2 regions of the Gordonibacter massiliensis (ex Traore et al. 2017) genome follow, and region 2 is predicted to be linked to the other one. Evidence: predicted binding sites of a transcription regulator. Region 2 holds the regulator's gene; the other holds the start of a gene.
What was found. Region 2 encodes LexA, which represses DNA repair genes until DNA is damaged. Its sites were predicted from a motif close to CNAACANNTGTTNG; they were not measured.

Region 1 (4,652 bases), on a different contig from region 2:
GCGCGCCCCCTTTTCAGCCGCGTCGGCAGGCGGACCGTCGGAGAAGGGTGCGGCTGCGCGTCGACGGCGGCTCAACGGCGGAGACTGGGCCTGCGGTGCAAAAATCACCGACGTCCCCGTTGCTTCGACTCGCAGCGCGGTCGTCGCGTCCAAGCCGGATTCCGCGAGCTGGGGAAACGCCGCGGTTGAGCGCAGGGCGCGCGGCCGAGGGGGCTTTTCGGGCTCGCGCCAAGGGGGACGTCGGTGATTTTTGCGCAGAAACCGATCGATCCGCCGTTTAACCGCCATCGACACGCGCCCGGCTGGGTGCATGTCGATGGCGGTTAAACATAGAGTGCCGAGGCTTCGCAAAATCTCCGCTGGAAGCGCCGATGCTTGTTTGCTTGCGGGCATTGGTGATCGGAAGCGGGCCGGATAACGGGCTTCCTTCGTTATCGCAGGGGCCCTTCGCGAAGGACGATCAGCTTTGCGGAGGGTTGACTGGTCTTGGCAATGTCGCGGCAGCACCATCATGTCAACGCCGGAAGCGCATGGGCGCTCATGCGGCACCCCCCCCCCCGCTCGGACAGCAAGCGCCGTCCGAGGCAACGGAGCGCGCATGGTACTATAGCGGGAGCCCCTGTACGGCCCTGCGATCGTGGGAGCCGCGAAGATCGAGCGAAGGAGCCCGCCCATGAACGCCGCCTTGCCGAACCCCTCCTCGCCCGCCGGATCAAAGGCGGCGCGGCTCGCCCTGCCGCTCGCCGTCTGCCTGGCGTTGTACGGCATCGACCTCGCCTGCATGGCCGCCGTTCCGGATGCGGGGCGCGCTTTCGCAGCGGGCGTCGCCGTGCCGTTCGACCTCATGGTGTGCGTGCCGTTGGCGTTCTACCTGCTGGTCGTTCGCAGAAACGGGCTGTCGCCGCTGTTCGTGCTGCCCGCCATCGGCTTGGGCGGCCTCGTTTCGGCGCAGTTCGCGCCTGCGGGGCAGTTCTCGTTGCACGTGCCGCTCGCCGCGCTGGCCGTGGCCGTGGACCTGACGATAGGCATCCGCGAGGGACGACGGCTCGCGCGGAGCTTCCGTGCGGCGCGCCGGGCATCCGACGAGCCGCTCGAGTGGTTCGAGCGCCCCTTCCTCGAACTCGTGCGTCACAAGGGCGCGGCCCATGCGTGCGCGACGGAGCTTTCCATTTGGTACTACGCGCTGTTCTCGTGGCGGCGCGCGCCGATCGTCCCCGCAGGAAGCCGCGCGTTCTCCTACCACCGGAAAAGCGGGTACCTGGCCCTTGTCGGCGTGATCGCGGCGCTGCTACCCATCGAGGCGGCCGCCGTTCACCTGCTCGTCGCCCAATGGAGCGAGGCGGCGGCTATCGCGCTCACGGCGCTCACGGCGTACACGCTCGCGTGGATCGTCGGCGACGCTCGGGCCGTCGTGCTGAACCCGCTGCTCGTGGACGACGACACGCTGCGGGTGAAATGGGGATCCCACTTCCGCCTGGACGTTCCGCTCGACCTGATGGAGAGCGTGGGGGCCGGCGAGCCCGCCCTGCCGAAGCGCGAGCGCGTGAACATGGCGGCCCTGGGCGCGGCGCCGTGCTGGATCGTGCTGTCCGAGCCCGTGCAGGCGCGCGGCCTTTTGGGCAAGCCCCGCCCCGTGCGCGCGGTTTGCGTGTCGCCCGACGACGCGGTCGCGTTCAGGCGTGCCGTTTTGCGCGAGGGGTGACGGCCCCTCCCCGCCCCTGCGCGCGGAAGGATCTCGTTCGACCGCGCGCGGGCCACGACGCGCCTTGGCGCAGGTTCGCTGATCCGCATCGGGCTTCCCTAAACGAAGTCGATGACGTACAATACGCAGACGCGAACGATAGCGTGCCAGTGTGGCGCAATGGTAGCGCAACAGTTTTGTAAACTGTGGGTTGCAGGTTCGAGTCCTGTCACTGGCTCCACGAAACCGCAGGCCAGGCATTACGAGTGCCTGGCTTTTTTCATGCCGGAAGCGGAATCGCGCTCGGCCGCCCTCCGGGTTTCGAGATCCAGCCGATCTTCCATCGCCTTGTTCTGTTGATTGACAACGAACGCCCGTTTGCCTATTATAAGCGAACGGATATTCTGGCGAACATTTGATCTGGCGAACGGGCGTGCGCATGGAACTGATCGACAAACTGGAAGTGCTTGCCGATGCGGCGAAATACGACGTGGCCTGCACGTCGTCGGGCATCGACCGCGACGCGCAGAAGGGCAAGCTGGGCAACACGATGGCGGCGGGCTGCTGCCACAGCTTCGCGGCGGACGGGCGCTGCATCACGTTGCTGAAGGTGCTCATGACCAACGTGTGCGTCTACGACTGCGCCTACTGCGTCAACCGCTGCTCCAACGAGATGAAGCGCGCGGCCTTCACGCCCCGCGAGCTGGCCGACCTCACCATCGCGTTCTACCGCCGCAACTACATCGAGGGGTTGTTCCTCAGCTCGGGCGTCATCAAGAACCCCGACTACACCACCGAGCTCATGATCCAAACGCTGTCGCTTCTGCGCAACGAGCACGGCTTCCGCGGCTACATCCACGCCAAGGCCGTACCCGGCACCTCCCCCGAGCTCGTGGACGAGCTGGGGCATTTGGCCGACCGCATGAGCGTGAACATGGAACTTCCCTCGCAGAAGAGCTTGGCGCTGCTCGCGCCTGAAAAGGACAAGCAGCGCATCCTCGCGCCCATGCGCCAGATACGCGACAACATCGCCGTCGACAAGGACACGCGCGCGCTCGTGCGCAAGCAGACCACGTACATGAAGCAGGTGCGGCCGAAGAAGAAGGAGCGGGCCTTCGTGCCGGCCGGGCAGTCCACGCAGATGATCGTGGGAGCCTCGCCCGAGAGCGACTTCCAGATACTCAACCTGTCGGCCGCGCTCTACCGCACGCTATCGCTCAAGCGCGTGTTCTTCAGCGCCTACACGCCCGTGAACGACGACGCGCGCCTGCCCGGCACCGACGCCGTGCAGCTCAACCGCGAGCATCGACTCTACCAAGCCGATTGGCTGCTGCGCTTCTACCGCTTCGACGTCGCCGAGATCATCGACGAGGAGCACCCCTTCCTCGACCCCGAGGTCGACCCGAAGGCGAACTGGGCGCTCAACCATTTGGACTTCTTCCCCGTCGAGGTGAACAAGGCGCCGCTCGAGGCGCTGTTGCGCGTGCCGGGCATCGGCGTGAAGGGAGCGCACTCCATCGTGCGGGCGCGCCGCACCACCGCGCTCGGCGAGCGCGAGCTGCGCCGTTTGGGCGTAGCCTACAAGCGCGCCCGCTTCTTCATCACGTGCAACGGGAAATACGCGGGCCAGGGCGCGGACTTCTCCCGCGAGGGGCTGCGGGCGCACTTGGCCGCGCCCACCAAGGGCGGCAACCACGGACGCCGGGCGGACAAGACCTGCCCCGGCCAGATGAGCCTGTTCGAAAGCGTGGAAACGCCCGAGAAGGCCCGCATCGCAGGCGGCGGAGCCGGAGGCGGGCGTTCCCTGTGCGATGCGGATCGCGCGCGGCTTGCCGACGGGATCGACGGTCGCGAAGGCGCGTCGGCCGCCCCCGCCCAGAGGCGTGCCGGAGGAACGGGGCGCCCGGCCGCCGACGGGGTCTTCGGCTGGCAGCGCGCCCTCGAGCAGCCCGAGGCAGTGCCCGCATGAGCGGCGTCGCGCCCGAAGAGCCGCTTTCCGACGTGGCCTACGCCTACGACGGATCGCTGGAGGGCCTGCTCTCGGCCGTGTTCGAGGCGTACGCCCGCCGCGAGGACCCGCAGGACGTCGCTCCGGAGGCGATCCTCCAGCCGCGCCTGGGGCAGACGGTGCGCTTCGTCGAGACGGACGTGGAGCGCGCCGTGCGCGTGCAGCGCGGCATCAAGCGGGCCTGCGGAGCCGCAGCCTACGACGCCGTCATGCGCGCCTCGCTCTCCGACGATCCGGACGCGGGCACCGTCGTGTACCGCTTCGTGCGCTACGCCATGGCGGCCAACCGCCCGCACGACTGCTCCGGGTGCCGCAAACGCGGCTCGTGCAGCGGCCCCATGGGGTCGAGCCGCCCCACCGACGCCATCGGGTGCTCGGGCAAGGCGAGCAAAAGCGTGCTCAACGACCTCGCCCACCCCGCCGTGGAGCCCCTGCACCGCCTGGTGCGCGCCGTGGGCAACGAACGCCACCACATGGTGCAGTTCCTGCGTTTCGAGCATTTGGAGAACGGCGTGTGGCTCGCGCTCTGCAACCCCTCCGCCTCCGTGGTGCCCCTGCTCATGGATTGGTTCGCCGGGCGCTTCAACACGCAGCCGTTCATCATCTACGACGAGGTGCACCGCCTGGCGGGCGTGTACGAGGGGCGCGACTGGTACCTCGTGCGCACCGACGAGCTGAACGTGCCCGACCGTGCCGCCGACGAGCGGCTCATGCAGGCGGCTTGGAAGCGCTTCTACCGCACCGTGGCCGTGGAGGCGCGCTACAACCCCGAGCTGCGCCGCCAGTTCATGCCCAAGCGCCTGTGGAAGAACATCCTGGAGATGCACGAGGACCTGCCCGGCGCCGAGCTCGCTCGCGGCGAGGGCGCGCCCGCCGAGCGCCTCTGGCGCGGGTAGCCGCGTTCCGCCCGACGCCACCACCCGCCGAGTGCCTCTGGCGCGGCAGAGCCGGCTTATGCGCGAA
Region 2 (4,652 bases):
CGCCACGCTCATGAGCGCCAACACGTACTTCATGCCCATGCGGGAGGAGAACGGCTTCCTCGCCGAGTTCGCCGACGTTCCCGCCGAGGTGCTCTCCAAGGCGAAGATCATGTTCCTGGGCTATCCGAACAACCCCACGGGCGCCTGCGCGACCGAGGAGTACTTCGATGCCGCCATCGACTTCTGCATCGAGCACGACATCCTGCTCGCGCACGACAACGCCTACTGCGACATCTGCTTCGACGGGTACGCGGCGCCCTCAATCTTGGAGCGGCCTCGCGCTAGGGAATGCTGCATCGAGTTCTTCAGCCTGTCGAAGTCCTACAACATGACCGGTTGGCGCATCGCCTTCGCCTGCGGCAACGCGACGGCGGTGGGAGCGCTCGGCACAGTGAAGAACAACCTGGACTCGGGGCAGTTCACGGCCGTGCAGGATGCGGGTATCGCCGCCTTGACGGGCGACCAACGCTGCATTGCCGACCTGTGCGCTCTCTACCAGCGCCGACGCGACCTCGTGGTGGACGCGTTGCACGCCATCGGCGTGGAATGCACGGCGCCGAAGGCCACCATCTACGTATGGGCGAAGGTTCCGCAGGGCGAGACGTCGGCGTCGTTCGCCACGAAGCTGTTGGAGCAGGCCCACGTCATCGTCACGCCGGGCTCGGGCTACGGTCCGGACGGCGAGGGCTTCGTCCGCATCTCGCTCACCACGCCCGACGACCGGCTGCTCGAAGCGGTGCGGCGCATCAAGGAAGCGATGTAGCGCCGTATCCCGCCTGTTTTCGGCGGCGCCGGCGAATATGCTATGATAGGCGCGCAGACGCTACCGCCTGCGCGCCTTATTGCAGTTCGAGGACGGAGCAACCAGCATGCAGCCAGCTATGTTCGTGATCTAACGGCCGATTCGCCATCGCGGCGAAAGGCAATCTGACTGTTCCCGCACGCCGCTTCCCGCCGCGTGCCTCGATGCGTTGAAAGGTTGGCTCCATGTCCGAATTCGAATCCGTTATCACGCGGGGGATGACCCCTGTTTCCGAAGAGCGTCGCGAGCGCGCCGTCCTCGTGGGCGTCGACCGCCCCGGCGTTTCCTGGCCGCTCGCATCGTCGCTGGCCGAGCTCGAACGGCTCGTCGACACGGCGGGCGCCAACGTCGTGGCGACCACGACCCAGAAGCTCGACGCCCCGAATCCGCGCACGTTCGTCGGATCCGGCAAGGCCGAGGAGGTGGCGGAGTTGGCGCGCGCCCATGCCGCCGACCTCGTCGTGTTCGACGACGAGTTGAGCCCCTCGCAGCAGTCGAACCTCGAGAAGGTGGTGGGCAAGGACGTGAAGGTCATCGACCGCACGGCGCTCATCCTGGACATCTTCGCGCTGCACGCCACCAGCAGGGAAGGCCGCCTGCAGGTGCGCCTCGCCCAGAACGAGTACCTGCTGCCGCGCTTGCGCGGTATGTGGGCTCACCTGGCCTCGAACCGTATGGGCGGCGGCGTGGGGTCGCGCTTCGGCGAGGGCGAAAGCCAGCTTGAGGTCGACCGCCGCATGGTCCGCAAGCGCATCACGTCCATCAAGCGCGAGCTCAAGCACCTGGCCGACGTGCGCGCCGTGCAGCGCGAGAGCCGCTACGAAAGCGGCATGTTCAAGGTCGCGCTGGCCGGCTACACGAACGCGGGAAAGTCGAGCCTGCTCAACCGCCTGACGAACGCCGACGTGCTCGCCTACGACAAGCTGTTCGCAACCTTGGACTCCACCACGCGCAAGTTCGTGCTGCCCGAGGGTCGCGAGATAACCATCACCGACACGGTTGGCTTCATCCAGAAACTCCCCACCACCCTGATCGAGGCGTTCAAGTCGACGCTTGACGAGATAACGGGGGCCGACCTCGTGTTGCACGTCGTCGATGCGTCTTCCGACGAGTACGAGGCGCAGATACGGGCCGTAGAGGACGTGCTCGGGCAGATCGGCGCGCAGGACCTCCGACGCGTGCTCGTGTTCAACAAGTGCGACCTGTTGGACGAGGAACATCTTGCCGCGCTCGAGGCGCGCCAATCGCAGGCGCAATTCGTGTCGGCGGCGACAGGGGAGGGCATCGGCGAGCTGGTGGACCATATCGCCCGCTTGGCCTCGGCGCATGACGAGCATTTGGACGTTCTCGTGCCCTACGGGCGCGGCGATTTGGTGTCCGTCGCGCACGAGCGATGCCATATCCTGTCCGAAACGCACGAGGAGGGCGGCACGCACATCGTCATGCTCGCGGCGCCTTCCTATGCCGGACTGTTCCGTCCGTTCTCGATCGAGCGCTCTTAGAGTTACTCTAAGTCACTCGCAAGGGCGGGTTGCTGCCTGCCCGGCACGAAACCGGGCGGTAAAAACGATCAAGCGGCGAGCGCACCGTGCGTTCGCCGCTTGATTTTTCGACTCTAAGCCTTACTGCACCGGGCGGGCAGCAACTCGCACCCAGCGGGGACCAGCATGCCCAGCCTCTTGCCGTGCGTGAGAGAAAGAAAGGCTTTCCTCGCTACGGTCCCGACGGCCTTTACAGGCGGCGGAACACCGCGACCACCTTGCCTGCGATGGAGCAGTCGGTGGTGATGATGGGATCCATCGTGGAATTCTCCGGCTGAAGGCGGATGTGGTCCGACTCCTTGTAGAACCGCTTGACCGTCGCGCCGTCGTCGATGATGGCCACGACGATGTCGCCGTTGTTGGCGACGGGCTGCTCCTTCACCACCACGTAGTCGCCGTCGTTGATGCCCGCCTCGATCATCGATTCGCCGCGTACCGACAGCAAGAACGACGGCGCGTCGCCCACGATGTCGGTAGGCAGCGAGATGGTGTCGGTGATGTTCTCCTCGGCGAGGATGGGGGAGCCGGCCGCCACGTTGCCCACAAGCGGCACGTTCACCACCTTGTTGAAGCTGGGCTGGATGACGTTGGAAGGGCTTTCCACGTTATCCAACGGATAGGTGAGCGCGATGGAGCGCGACTTGAGGGGATCGCGTTTGATGAGCCCCTTGTCTTCGAGCGCTTTGAGATGCACGTGAACCGTCGAGGGGGAGGAAAGGCCCAGGCTCTGGCAGACCTCGCGCACGGTGGGGCCGTAGCCCTTCTCGCGAATGCACTCCTCGATGCAGTCGAGCACTGCCTTCTGGCGCTTCGTCACTTTTTCGGACATGCCCCGTCCTTTCCCTTGGCGAACAAATGTTTTAATTTCATATTGACATGAACCTTTGTTCGCTCTATTATATATGCGAACAAAGGTTCTACGCAAGGGCTAGGAGGCAGAAAGATGAAGAATTTCGAGGTGCGGTGCGCCACCGATGGCACATCGGCTCTGCAGCCGGAATTCGATTACGCGCCCATGAGCACGGGGGCTATCATCGAGTTTCCCGGGCGCGCCTCCCGACGCGCCCTCGCGTATCCGGAGCGCGATGCGATCCGCGACGTTTCCGCTCGGGCGGCCTCCACGTCGCGTTACGCGGAAGCCTCCCGAACGGCGCACGCCTTCCGCTTCGGCAGCATAGGCGGCTGCGCTTACGGTCGCGTAAGGCCGTGGCAGGCGGCCATCGCCGGTTGCGTCTTCTCCGCCTTGGCGCTTGCGAGCATGTTCGTCGGCCTGTAACGGCCGTTTCGATACCCACAGATGCTGCGTTTCTGTGGCTGCAGGGCGCTCCCGCCACCCCGGGAGCGCCCGTTTTCATCCAAACGTTGCTTCGCAGGCAGGGCGCTTGTGATAAACTGCGTTAAACGTCGAGCATGAGCCGCAAGGTCGTTCGACGCTGGCAGCGACATCCGCGTCATGGTATGGCATCCACGTCAAGGCGCATGCGATAGGGAGACAAGGAACATGAAGCACTAACGAAAGCCTTCGGGCACCCGCATATCATGTCAGATACGCATCGGGTGCGCTTTCGTTATCGTTCCTCGCGTTTTCATCCCCTATTCGAACCATCTCATCGATCCGTTCGAACGATCTCGGCGAAACACCGCGCATCCGGTGCCTCTCGAAGGGAGGCCCTTCATGTTCGTTACCGCACATCACCTCACGTACATCTACGACGGCGCCGACAGCGCCGCCCTTGACGACGCTTCCGTCGCGTTCGCACCCGGCTGGACCGGCGTTGTCGGCTCGAACGGGGCTGGCAAGAGCACGCTGCTCAAGCTGGTCTGCGGAAGCATGGAACTCCAAACAGGGAACGTGACGCCGCGGATCAAGGGATACGTCTGCGCTCAGTCGACCGACGAGCCGCCGTCCGATCTTGAGGAGTTCGCCTGCGATTACGGTCCGACGGCCGTGAGGCTCAGGTACCTGCTCGGTATCGACGATGCGTGGCTTTGGCGGTTCGACACGCTTTCGCACGGCGAGCGCAAACGCATCCAAATAGCGTGCGCTCTCGCCGCCGAGCCGCAGCTGCTCGCGCTCGACGAACCCACGAACCATCTGGACGCCGACGCACGCAGGCAAGTCGCCCGAGCGCTTGCCGCTTATGACGGAGTCGGCTTGCTCGTGTCCCACGATCGATCGCTTCTCGACGAGCTCGTCGGTTCCTGCGTGTTCGTTGAGAAGGGGCGGGCTACAACCGTTTCCGGCACCTACACGCAGGCGAGAGAGGAGATGGCCCTGCGGCGTCGAACCGCTTCCGCAGAGCGCTCGA

Region 1: HCH03_RS15155 (putative DNA modification/repair radical SAM protein) is a predicted target of LexA. The motif match lies at 2,090-2,103, and genes of this name have one in related genera.

The regions. Positions count from the first base shown of each region.
Region 1 covers NZ_JAASIO010000017.1:73,547-78,198, forward strand. Annotated here, with positions in the region: gene HCH03_RS15145 (hypothetical protein) at 674-1,702, shown strand; tRNA gene HCH03_RS15150 (tRNA-Thr) at 1,848-1,922, shown strand; gene HCH03_RS15155 (putative DNA modification/repair radical SAM protein) at 2,121-3,650, shown strand; gene HCH03_RS15160 (TIGR03915 family putative DNA repair protein) at 3,647-4,585, shown strand.
Region 2 covers NZ_JAASIO010000012.1:100,015-104,666, forward strand. Annotated here, with positions in the region: gene HCH03_RS12735 (LL-diaminopimelate aminotransferase) at 1-763, shown strand, start outside; gene hflX (GTPase HflX) at 988-2,304, shown strand; gene lexA (transcriptional repressor LexA) at 2,534-3,172, opposite strand; gene HCH03_RS12750 (hypothetical protein) at 3,287-3,619, shown strand; gene HCH03_RS12755 (ATP-binding cassette domain-containing protein) at 4,019-4,652, shown strand, end outside.